Regions from separate parts of the Pantoea sp. CFCC18177 genome, predicted to be linked through region 2. Evidence: predicted binding sites of a transcription regulator. Region 2 holds the regulator's gene; each other region holds the start of a gene.
What was found. Region 2 encodes PurR, which represses purine synthesis genes. Its sites were predicted from a motif close to CANGCAAACGTTTGCNTG; they were not measured.
Positions count from the first base shown of each region.

Region 1 (4,293 bases), on a different contig from region 2:
AAAAGCCTGCACCTTGCCACGTGCGACAATCACGCCGGTAATACCGCCAATCGCCGCACCCAATGCCAGCGAAGCGGCCACCGCCACCAGCGCGTTCACTTCCAGACCCACAATCGAGGCCGCGACCGCACCGGTCAGCGCCAGCAGCGACCCCACGGACAGATCGATACCCGAAGTCAAAATCACCAGCGTCATGCCAACCGCCATAATGGCGTTGACCGACGTCTGCTGCAGGATGTTGAACATATTGGCGACGGTGAAAAAGTTTGGACTTTGACTCGCCACCACGGCAATCAGCACGATCAGCGCAATCAGCGATTTCTGCTCCAGCAGCCAGGCTTTGCTGAACCAGCGACGGCTGGCGGGTAAGGTTTGGGTGCTCATACAACTAATTCCTCGCTGTGTTGCTTACCGACTGCTGCCGCCATCAGGGATTCCTGGGTAGCCTGCTCACGGGAAAATTCGCCACTCAGGTGGCCTTCATGCATCACCAGGATGCGATCGCTCATGCCCAGTACTTCCGGCATTTCCGACGACACCAAAATGATGCTTAGCCCTTCGGCTTTGAACTGGTTAATTAACTGATAAATCTCTTTTTTTGCGCCTACGTCTACACCACGGGTCGGTTCATCAAGAATCAACACGTCTGGACGCGTCATCAATCCGCGCGCAATTGCCACTTTCTGTTGGTTTCCGCCAGACAGCAGGCCAATCGGCTGCTCCATCGAAGGGGTTTTGACGTTGAACAGGCGGATAAAATCACCCACCGCTAACTGTTCTTCACTGTGTTTGAGGTTGCCCGCAGACCGGCTGAAATAGCGCAGCGCCGTCAGCGACATGTTCTCTTTCACCGACATGCCGAGTACCAGGCCATCACGCTTGCGGTCTTCTGAGATATAAACGATGCCGTTTGCCAAACCGTCCTGTGGGGATCGGGTGGTGATTTCGCGCCCGTTCAGCGTGACCTTACCGTGCGTGCGTGGCAGCGCACCGTACAGCACTTTCATCAGTTCAGTACGTCCCGCGCCCATCAGGCCGGAAATGCCCAGAATTTCGCCTTTACGTAAAGTGAAGCTGACGTCATCCACACCCGGACCGCTGAGGTGCTCCACCTTCAGGCGAACCTCCCCCGGGGCTTGATCGATATGCGGATATTGATCTTCCAGCTTACGGCCGACCATCATCTCGATCAGACTCTCTTCACTGAGATCGCTGACCGCGCGCTCGGCAATAAACTGGCCGTCACGGAATACGGTCACGTCATCGCAAATTTCGAAGATCTCTTTCATGCGGTGCGAGATATACACGATGCCGCAGCCTTGGGCTTTCAGCTCGTTGATCACGCGGAACAGCGACAAGGTCTCGGTATCGGTCAGGGCATCGGTGGGTTCATCCATAATGATGACCTGTGACTCGAAGCTCAGCACTTTGGCAATCTCAACCATTTGCTGATCGCCAATCGATAAATCGCCCACCAGCTTATGGCTATTGAAGCGTAAGTTGAGGCGATGTAATAAAGCGTCCGCCTCGGCATACATCCGTTGCCACTGGATACGGCCAAAGCGGTTAACAAATTCGCGACCGAGGAAAATATTCTCTGCCACGGTCAATTGCGGAATCAGGTTCAGTTCCTGATGGATGATACCAATGCCCGCTTCCTGCGACGCTTTCGGTCCAGAAAAAGCCACATCCTTACCCAGCCACTGCAGCGAACCGGCATCCATGCTGTAAATGCCAGTCAGCACTTTCATCATGGTGGATTTACCCGCACCGTTTTCCCCGACCAGTGCCATCACGCGGCCCGGATAAACGGCCAGCGAGGCACCATTCAGCGCTTTTACACCAGGAAACGACTTTTCAATCCCTTTGAGTTGCAATAACGGTTGCATAACGGCCTCAGAAGGTCACGCCAGCGCTCAGGATGACATTCGCATACGGAGAACACTCTCCGCTGCGAATGACCGCCTGACTACGCTGAGTCTGTTGTTTGAACTGTTCATGGCTGGTGTAACAAATGGTGATGGTATTCCCCTGGTGCTGTTGCAAGGCATCGAGCACGGCGAGCAGTGCGCTGTGAAGCTGCGGATTGTGCTGCTTGATCTCCTCCGCCATCAGGGCGCTTTCGACTTGCATCTCCTGCGTGACAACATCAACCACCTGCAAAAATTCGGGGGTTCCCGGCGTCAACGCCAGATCGATACGCTGCGGACCGGCCGGGATCGGCAAGCCTGCATCAGCAATCGTCAGCGTGTCGGTGTGCCCCAGGCGGGCAATCACATGAGAGACTTCAGCGTTTAACAAGCGACCTTTTTTCATTTCTTCCACTCCACAGCGAAACGTTTCGCTGATCGGGAGTGTATTAAATGCGCAGGGCAACTCAATGGCGATATCACGGAAATGTGATCGCCATCGAAACGTTTCGCTTGTACCGGATAAAATTTGAGTTTGGAAAAAGAAAAGAGCCGCTGAAGCGGCTCTGGAGGGTGTTATGGCAGTTTGCGAACCTGTTTAACGTCCAACTCAATGGCGTTGAAGTCTTTATCCAGTTCACCCGTCAGTTCGACCTGATCTTTCGGCGTGATGGTCTGACCATGCCAGCGCTTGTGGTCGATCTCTACTTTCATGGTGCCGCTGCTGTCGCGGAACAAATAGTCTTCATCACCGATTTGCTTATCAAGATTGCCGCGCACGGTGATCCAGCTATCGTCTTTCATCTCTTCGGCTTGTTTCACCGTCACAACGCTGGTGTTGTCAGCCTGGAATCCACCGGTGTGAACCTGGGTTTTCGGCGCATTGGGGTCCACAAACCCACCTTGTTGCGCGGCCAGAACGGGCGTGGCGGCCAACATCACAATGGCTAAGATCGCTGCACTCTTTTTCATTTTTCACCTCTTTTCCATGAATGTGCGGAAGTCAGGAGCCATTTCACCATAAGGTTCTTAACAGGATCTTAAAGAGAAAAAATAGGTGATTTGCAGCGATTTGCACTGTACAAGCGGGGTTCTGCTTCGTATAACCACCCAAGCAGAAGAGGAGAAGCGCATGCGCATTTTGTTGATTGAGGATGACACGCTGATTGGTGATGGCCTGAAAGTGGGCTTAATCAAACTCGGCTTCAGCGTGGACTGGTTCGTGTCCGGCGAAGCAGGTTATCAGGCGCTGGCGGCCGCGCCGTGGGATGCGGTGGTGTTGGATCTTTCGCTGCCGGAACGCGATGGTCTGGAGATCCTGCGTCAGTGGCGTGAGCAGGGCGCGGATGTGCCGGTACTGATCCTCACTGCGCGTGACGCCCTCGATCAACGTGTTCAGGGGTTACAGCTTGGTGCAGACGACTATCTCTGCAAACCCTTTGCCCTCAGCGAAGTCGCCGCACGTTTGCAGGCGCTGATTCGCCGCCGCCATGGACAGCTGCAGCCTGAATTGAAACACGGCAAAGTGGTGCTGGCGCCGGCCAGCCACAGCGTCTGGCTTGAGGGTGAAGCCATCAGTTTGAAAAGTCGCGAACTGGCATTGCTTGAGCTGTTTATGCGCAACCCTGGCCGCGTGCTAACGCGCAGTCAGCTGGAGGAAAAACTCTACAATTGGGATGACGATGTCTCCAGCAATGCGGTGGAAGTGCATATTCATCATCTGCGCAAAAAGCTGGGCAGTGCATTTATCCGCACCGTACATGGCGTGGGTTATATGCTTGGTGCAGCAGAATGAGCCTGTTTCTTCGGCTGGCGATCGGCTTTGTGCTGCTGATCGTGTTGTGTGGTGGTGTCGCCAGCTACAGCGCCTGGCATCAGACCCGCGACACCGTGAATGAGTTATTCGATACCCAGCAAATGCTGTTTGCTAAACGCCTGCTGGCGCTCGACCCCACCAGCTTGCACGCCGCTTCGCTACCCAAAACGAAAACCATTCTGCGCCATCATCGTGGCGATCAGGATGATGACGCGCTGGCTTTCGCCATCTTCCGTGCAGACGGTCAGCCATTGCTGAATGACGGTGAAAACGGGCGCGATTTGCAGTTTGATGATAAGCGCGACGGCTTCCGTGATGGCCGCTTACGTGGCGATAAGGACAGTTGGCGGCTGTTGTGGCTAACCTCTGAGGATAAAAGCTATCGCGTAGTCGTCGGCCAGGAGTGGGAATACCGTGACGACATGACGCGCGATCTGGCTCTGGCGAGTTTGATACCATGGCTATACGCCATGCCTTTCATGCTTCTGATGTTGCTGGTGCTGGTTTGGTTTGAACTACGTCCGCTCAAGCGCCTCACCGCATCACTCAAGCAGCGAGCCCCCGATG
Region 1 covers NZ_JBNBPL010000038.1:30,416-34,708, reverse strand. The annotation lists gene rbsC (ribose ABC transporter permease) at 1-384, opposite strand, end outside; gene rbsA (ribose ABC transporter ATP-binding protein RbsA) at 381-1,889, opposite strand; gene rbsD (D-ribose pyranase) at 1,897-2,316, opposite strand; gene ACPUC8_RS24840 (YgiW/YdeI family stress tolerance OB fold protein) at 2,487-2,882, opposite strand; gene qseB (quorum sensing response regulator transcription factor QseB) at 3,043-3,705, shown strand; gene qseC (quorum sensing histidine kinase QseC) at 3,702-4,293, shown strand, end outside.
Region 1: the regulator PurR is predicted to act here: its motif matches at 2,330-2,347, upstream of rbsD (D-ribose pyranase).

Region 2 (4,293 bases):
CCAATCAGAAAAGCAATGGTCTGTGGGATATAGCTCAAGCCAATGTCTGCGGGTGTTAACCCTGCTGAGGCGAGAATAAAAGGTGAACCGGTTAGCCACGCGAAAAAACTGGCAGAACAGGCTGAGTAAATCAGCACGTTGCCACTGTATACGCGGGTCTTCAGCAGCGTGAGCCAGCCAGGTTGCGCAACCTTTGCAGCCTGACCCTTTTTGCGGGCAGTCAGTTGCAGGGTGCCAATGAGCAGCAAAACGGTGATCGCTGTGAGCGCGATAAAAATACTGCGCCAATGGAAGTGTCCCATTAGCCAGGCACCCAGCAATGGGGCTAAAGCTGGCGAGAGCGCGACCAGAGGCATGATGGTGGCAAACACTTTGTTGGCTTGTGCTTTCGGGTAGCGATCCACCACCAGTGCCTGCCAGCTCACGGCCGCCGCACAGACGCCCACAGCCTGTACGAAGCGCAATGCCAGCATCAGGTTTACATCTCTTACCCACAACATGCCAAGGCAGCCCAAGGCGAAAAGTGTCAATCCTGCCAACAGAATTGGTTTACGACCAAAGCGATCCGACAAGGGGCCCCAAAACACCTGCGCACAGGCAAACCCACCGAGAAACAGGCTAAGGCTGGCGCTGATCGTACCCGGAGCCGTGGCAAAATCGCGTTGCATGTCACCAAAAGCGGGCAGATACATATCCGTGGCGAGAAAGCCGAGCATACTCAGCAAGGCAAGGTAGGGCAGAAATCCTTTTGAAGACAACATAGTGATTCTCATTGGCAGATTGAACGCCGGGGAGTGTAAAAGAGTGCGTTATGGTTTGTGAAACGCTAATATTTGCAATCTGCTGTTAAAAATTTTGAAGGCAAATCCATGTGGTCTGAGCATGCACTGGAAGTAGTAGATGCGGTGGCGCGCACCGGCAGTTTCAGCGCGGCAGCGCAAGAGTTGCATCGTGTGCCTTCTGCCGTCAGCTATACCGTCAGGCAACTGGAAACCTGGTTAGCGGTTCCGTTGTTTGAACGTCAGCATCGTGAAGTCGTCTTAACACCAGCTGGTGAGCACTTTGTCCGTGAAGGGCGATCTGTTATCAAAAAAATGCTTGCAACGCGCAGGCAGTGCCAACAGTTGGCGAACGGCTGGCGCGGACAGTTGAGCATCGCGGTGGACTGCATCGTCAAACCCCAGCGCACCCGACAACTGGTGAAAGATTTTTACCGTCATTTCCCGGATATGGAGCTGATTATCAGCTACGAAGTGTTCAACGGTGTCTGGGATGCGCTGGCCGACGGGCGTGTTGATGTCGCTATTGGCGCAACGCAGGCGGTTCCGGTTGGCGGGCGTTTCGCCTTTCAGGATATGGGGGCCTTAAACTGGCGTTGCGTTGTCAGTCCCGATCATCCGTTGGTCAACAATACAGAATTAAATGATGAAATATTGCGTGCCTGGCCATCGCTGGTGCTGGAAGATACGTCTCGCGCATTACCCAGACGTATGACCTGGACCCTGGACAATCAGCGGCGTTTGGTGGTGCCGGAGTGGGAAACCGGAATGGATTGTTTGCAGGCGGGATTGTGTGTCGGCATGGTGCCAGGGCATTTAGCGCGGCCACTGTTGGATCAAGGCACGCTGGTGGAATTGCCACTGCCGCAGCCGTTTCCTGACAGCCCTTGCTGTGTCAGTTGGTCAGAGCAGCGAGCATCACCCGCGTTGGATTGGCTTCTGGCTTATCTGGGTGATGCAGAGACGCTGAACCACGAATGGCTCAGCGAAACGCGAGGTTAGCGGCGATAGTCGCGGAATGGGCCATCGGCAACGGAGCGGCGCTCAATCAAGGTCGGTTGAACCTCAATCGTTTGTGGCTCTTCACGCTTGCTGGTGATGCGATCCAGCAACATTTCGAGCGCTTTCTCACCCAACTCAGCCTTCGGTTGGTGCACGGTGGTGAGCGCTGGTGTGAAAAAGCGCGCGTTGCGCACGTTATCGTACCCGATCACGGAAATATCTTGCGGGACGCGCAAGCCCATCTCATCGGCTGCGCAAATCGCACCCATTGCCATGATATCGCCACCACAGAATACGGCAGTTGGACGCTGTTTCTGATTCAAGATTTGTTGCATCGCCTGATAGCCTGAATCGGGTTCAAAATCACCCTGCACAATCCACTCTGGCCGCACCGTGACCCCGGCTTCATTCATTGCCTGCAAGAAGCCAGCGTGGCGTCCACCGCCCGTGTTGCGTTCAAGTTGTCCCGGGATCGCGCCAATATCGCGGTGACCACGTTCGATCAAATAGCGCCCAGCCAAATAACCGCCATGGAAAGCATTGTCCTGCACGGTATCGGTAAAGTCACCGCGCGAAGCACCCCAGTCCATCACCACCATCGGGATATTGCGATTCTCCTCCAGCATTTGCAGCAGGTCATCTGGGTATTCGGAGCACATGACCAACAGACCATCGACGCGCTTCTGCGCCATCATCGAGAGATAAGCACGCTGCTTTTGCAGGTCGTTGTGCGCATTGCCAAGGATTAATGTGTAGCCGCGCTCGAAGCAGTGATTCTCAACCGCTTCAATGATCTCAGCAAAGTAGGGAGCTTCACTTGAAGTCGCCAGCAATCCCAATGTCTTGGTGTGATTGACCTTCAAACTGCGCGCAACGGCGCTGGGGGAATAGTGCAATTCTTTAATTGCTTCCCAAACGGCGTTACGCGTCTCTTCTGCGACAAAACGCGTTTTGTTGATGACATGCGAAACCGTGGTGGTGGAGACACCCGCGCGTTTTGCTACATCTTTAATTGTGGCCATGAAAAAGGTACTCCCCGGCTTATCGCAACGTACTGATAAGTATATTGTTAAACGTTTGCGTCTGCGAAGGGTTTTGCACCCGAAAATTTGGGTCAACGCTGCCTGTTCAGGCAGGAAAAATCGCTTCAGCAGGCTGTAAATACAGCATGCGCAAAATGGGTTGCGCAACGAAAGGCGGCGATTCTAGCAAGCTGGCGCGGATAACACGAGATTTTTGCCTGACGCTGTGCGAAAATTGTTTTAACCCTAATAAAAGTGTGACTAAGGAGTAGTGATGAGTACAGATCTGAAGCTGGCCCTGATGACCACGGTTGGCGCACTGTTAATGATTATTGCGTTCAGCTTTACGGCCATCCTGCATTAAACAAAAGCGTATAAAAAAAGCCGGTGCTGTGAAAGCATCCGGCTTTTTTTATACGTTGCGCAACGACTAACGAATGGTTTTCGGCGTCATCATGCGGCGTGCACCAACATAATGCTTCTCCCAGTAATCCTCACCCAACGCACTAATCTGAATGTCTTTACCGGTGCGCGGTGACTGAATAAATTTACCGTTACCAAGGTAGACACCTACGTGATCGGCAGTGCCACGATTATTAATACGGAAGAAGACTAAATCGCCTTTTTCGAGCATCTGACGCTTAATCGGCGCGGCATCATGCAAGTGATACATCTCATTCGCAGTGCGCGGGAATTTGTATTTGACTAAATCTTTGTAGGCGTACCACACCAGACCACTGCAGTCGAAACCTGTATTCGGCGAGGTGCCACCCCACTGATAAGGTTTGCCCAACTGGCCCATCAATTTGGTCATCGCTGTTTCACGCGCCTTTTGATAACGCTGGCGGTGTGATTTGCTCATGCGAATGCCGGTCAGCTCCAGCGCTTCATCATCGACTTCACGCGTTTTTTTGGCTAAGCGTTGATGGCCATATTTCTTTGCTGGCGATTTCAGCAGGGATTTCTTACGGGTGGTTTTGTGCAGCGCGGTTTCTGTCTTGCTTTGCTTCTTCAGCTTGAGTTTTTGCACCGTAGTAGACAGGCGAGACTTTTTAGCCGTGGTTTTCACCGGACGTCGCTTGCGGCGCTCATCTTCGCGCGCGCTTTTTTTCTCAGCATTATGCAAACTGGCGTTAACAGGCGCATGCGGTGAAGCAGAGGCCACATTAACGAACAGTTGGGCGAAAGCCAGTATGATAAGCGTAATCAGTAAACGCATAGTCCGGTTACAGGTTAAGCAGTCTGATAAAAAAACAGGCCGCGGCTACGTAAGAGAAATCTGATCAACGATCAGCGCCGAAGTGATTCTAATCCACTTTTTTTCCAAAAGGTAAGGCCTTTTTCTATTAATCTGTTACACGGCTTATTCTGTCGCCTTAATGAGCAATTTCAGCTGGTTAACGCAGCGAAACTATTGCTAATTATTAATTTGTTCATGCCTTTTAATGATATGAAAAAAGTATACCTGTAACTTACTGATTTAAATCCTT
Region 2 covers NZ_JBNBPL010000030.1:51,404-55,696, forward strand. The annotation lists gene punC (purine nucleoside transporter PunC) at 1-761, opposite strand, end outside; gene punR (DNA-binding transcriptional activator PunR) at 870-1,781, shown strand; gene purR (HTH-type transcriptional repressor PurR) at 1,778-2,803, opposite strand; gene cydH (cytochrome bd-I oxidase subunit CydH) at 3,078-3,167, shown strand; gene ACPUC8_RS22845 (C40 family peptidase) at 3,234-4,022, opposite strand.

Region 3 (4,293 bases), on a different contig from region 2:
CTGCACGATCTGCGGCGTTAATCTGGATCACGGCACCCAATTCTTCGGTGAACAGTGCCGCCAGCGCATCGCTGCCCAGTGCGGCGATATCGGCTTCAATACCGCAGTGACCGGTGAAGGCCATTTCGGCCAGTGTCACCAGCAAGCCGCCATCTGAACGGTCGTGGTATGCCAGCAATTTCTGCTCGGCCACCAGCGCCTGAATGGCGTTAAAGAAGCCTGCCAGCTGCGACGCATCACGCACATCAGCAGGTTTGTCGCCCAGCTGACGGTAAACCTGAGACAGCGCGGTGGCACCTAAGGTGTTGGCACCGTTACCCAGATCAACCAGCAACAGCAGGTTATCTTTATCCGCTTGCAGCTGTGGAGTAACCGTGCGACGCACATCTTCTACCCGCGCAAATGCAGTGATCACCAGAGACAGCGGTGAGGTCATCTCACGCTGCTCGGTGCCCTGCTGCCAGCGGGTCTTCATCGACATGGAGTCTTTGCCCACCGGGATAGTGATACCCAGCGCTGGACACAACTCTTCGCCAACCGCTTTCACTGCCGCATACAGACCGGCATCTTCACCTGGGTGACCGGCTGCGGCCATCCAGTTTGCCGAGAGTTTCACGCGCTGCAGGGAACCAATCGAGGTGGCGGCCAGGTTCGTCAGCGCTTCACCTACGGCCAGACGGCCTGATGCGGCGAAGTCCAGCAAGGCGACCGGTGCACGCTCGCCTAGTGAGAAGGCTTCACCGTGATAGCTGTCGAGGCTAGCGGTGGTGACGGCACAGTTTGCTACCGGAATCTGCCATGGTCCCACCATCTGATCGCGTGCCACCATACCAGTCACACTGCGGTCACCGATGGTGATCAGGAAGGTTTTCTCTGCCACAGTTGGCAGGTGCAATACGCGGTTAATCGCATCGGCCACGGTAATGTTGTCACGTACCAGCGCATCACCTTTGGCTTGCTGGCTGGCAACATCACGCGTCATCTTCGGCGTTTTGCCCAGCAGCACGTCCAGTGGCATATCGATAGGTTTGTTGTCGAAGTGGCTGTCGCCGAGGTTCAGATGCAGCTCTTCCGTCGCTTCACCAATCACCGCATACGGCGCGCGCTCACGCTGACACAGCTCATCGAACAGCGCTAACTGCGCAGGCGCAACCGCCAGCACATAACGCTCCTGCGATTCGTTACACCACACTTCCAGCGGGCTCATGCCTGGCTCATCGTTAAGGATATCGCGCAGATTAAAGTTACCGCCACGGCCGCCATCGCTGACCAGTTCAGGCATTGCGTTTGACAGGCCGCCCGCACCCACATCATGGATGAACAGAATTGGGTTGGCTTCGCCCAGCTGCCAGCAGCGGTCGATCACTTCCTGGCAACGACGTTCCATTTCTGGGTTATCACGCTGTACAGAAGCGAAATCCAGGTCAGCATCAGACTGACCCGACGCCATGGAAGAGGCCGCACCGCCGCCTAAACCGATGTTCATCGCCGGGCCACCGAGCACGATCAGTTTCGCGCCGACAACGATTTCACCTTTTTGCACATGGTCGGCACGAATGTTACCAATTCCGCCCGCCAGCATGATTGGCTTATGGTATCCACGCAGTTCTGAGCCATTATGGCTGTTGACGCGCTCTTCGTAGGTACGGAAGTAACCATTCAGGGCCGGACGACCAAATTCGTTGTTGAACGCCGCGCCGCCCAGCGGGCCTTCGGTCATGATGTCCAGCGCAGTGACGATGCGATCTGGCTTACCGAAATCTTCTTCCCATGGCTGTTCAAAACCCGGAATACGCAGGTTGGAAACCGAGAAGCCGACCAGACCTGCTTTTGGCTTAGCGCCACGTCCGGTTGCGCCTTCATCACGGATTTCACCGCCTGAACCGGTTGCCGCACCTGGCCACGGTGAAATCGCCGTTGGGTGGTTGTGGGTTTCCACCTTCATCAGGATATGGGCATCTTCCTGATGGAAGTTGTATTCGCCCTTCTGCGCATCGGCGTAGAAGCGGCCAACCTGTGAACCTTCCATCACAGCAGCGTTGTCTTTATAAGCAGACAGCACGTGCTCTGGATTATGTTCAAAGGTGTTTTTGATCATTTTAAACAGCGATTTCGGCTGTTTTTCACCGTCGATGATCCAATCGGCGTTGAAGATTTTGTGACGACAGTGCTCAGAGTTTGCCTGGGCAAACATGTAGAGCTCGATGTCGTTAGGATTGCGGCCCAGCTTGGTAAAGGCATCCAGCAGGTAGTCGATCTCGTCATCGGCCAGCGCCAGCCCCAGCGTGGTGTTGGCTTGCTCCAGTGCGATGCGGCCTGCGCCCAGCACGTCAACGCTTTTCAGCGGCTGCGGCTCATGATGTGCAAACAGCTGCTGTGCGTCATTGAGGTCACCAAACACGGTTTCCATCATGCGGTCATGCAGCAGGCTAGCCAGCTGCTGCCATTGTGCTTCGGTCAGTTGCGGTGCCTGCACATAAAACGCCATACCGCGTTCCAGGCGAATAACCTGTGGCAAGTCGCAGTTGTGCGCGATGTCGGTGGCTTTTGAGGACCACGGGGAGATCGTGCCAGGGCGCGGGGTCACCAGCAACAGACGCCCTTGTGGCGCGTGTTCGGCGAGAGAAGGACCGTATTTCAGCAAACGTTGCAGGCGGGCGTGTTCATCCGCACTGAGTGGTGCGCTGACATCGGCAAAATGGACGTACTCGGCGTAAATATCACTCACTGGCAGGTGAGCGTCCTGAAAGCGGGTCAGCAGTTTGTTTACACGAAATGCCGACAGAGCGGGCGAACCACGCAGAATTTCCATCATCAAAGATCTCTCGTCTTTGAAGCGCCGGGCGACGCTTCATTGGGCGCAACAGGGGAAAACGGGCGGTATTATAGAGAAACCTCGCGGGTTACGAAACCGTTTGCGCATAAAATCTGGCACTCAGCATTTGGCTGAATTTTGCGCAATTCTTGCTATATAAGTTGCCCTGTTGCGCTTTGTTGCGCAAAATGCCCCTCGCTCTGGGAGTGAAAACAACATAAATACTGCCTTTAAAAGACAGAGGCCTGTGAGCCATTAAGAGACAACTATTTGAAACGCCTGAAAATAAACTATCTGTTTATCGGTCTGATCACCGTGCTGCTTGCGCTGGCACTGTGGCCCTCCATCCCGTGGTACGGCGGTGGAAAAGACGCGCTATCGCAGATTAAATCACGGGGAGTACTGCGCATCAGTACTGTGAACTCCCCGCTGACTTACTACACCATCAACAATGCACCAGCCGGTATGGATTACGAGCTGGCGAAACGCTTCGCCGATTATTTAGGCGTCAAACTTGAGGTGACGGTGCGTCCGAACCTCGGCGATCTGTTTGACGATCTCGATGATGGTAAAGCGGATTTGCTGGCAGCCGGGCTGATTTATAACGGTGAACGCCTGGCCCACTATCAAAGTGGCCCCAGCTACTACTCCGTTTCTCAGCAGTTGGTGTACCGCATTGATAAGCCACGGCCGAAGAACCTTGGCGATCTGAAAGGCCGCCTGATTGTGCAGTCCGGTTCGGCATATCTGTCAACTTTACGTTCCGCTAAAGCTGACAGCTATCCCGATCTCGATTGGGCGATATCCACCGATCAGGGACAAAAGGCCCTGCTGGAAGCGGTGGCAGATGGCAAACTTGACTACACCGTGGGCGACTCCGTGACCATCGGCCTGTTACAGCGTATCCATCCACAGCTGGCCGTGGCGTTTGACGTGACCGATGAAGAGCCGGTGACGTGGTATTTACCGCGTAACGATGACGACAGTCTGAATGCCGCGATGCTCGACTTCTACAGCCAGATGGGTGAAGAAGGCACCATGGCGCGGCTGGAAGAGAAATATCTCGGTCACGTTGGTACCTTCGATTATGTTGATACGCGTACCTTCCTGCGCGCCATTGATAGCACGCTGCCGGATATCAAGCCGCTGTTTGAAAAGTATGCGGCGAGCATGGACTGGCGTCTGCTGGCGGCCATCTCCTATCAAGAGTCGCACTGGAATCCTCAGGCCACCTCCCCCACCGGGGTGCGCGGCATGATGATGCTGACGCGTAACACGGCAGACAGCCTGAATGTGAATGACCGCCTCGACCCTGAGCAGAGCATCCGCGGTGGCAGTGAATACCTGCAACGCATGATGGAAAAAGTGCCCGACACCATTCCTGATGACGAGCGTATCTGGTTTGCACTGGCGGCTTACAACATGGGGTATGCGCATATGTTGGATGTGCGTAAGCTGACGGCGAAACAGGGCGGTAA
Region 3 covers NZ_JBNBPL010000002.1:345,521-349,813, forward strand. The annotation lists gene purL (phosphoribosylformylglycinamidine synthase) at 1-2,815, opposite strand, end outside; gene mltF (membrane-bound lytic murein transglycosylase MltF) at 3,086-4,293, shown strand, end outside.
Region 3: the regulator PurR is predicted to act here: its motif matches at 2,905-2,922, upstream of purL (phosphoribosylformylglycinamidine synthase).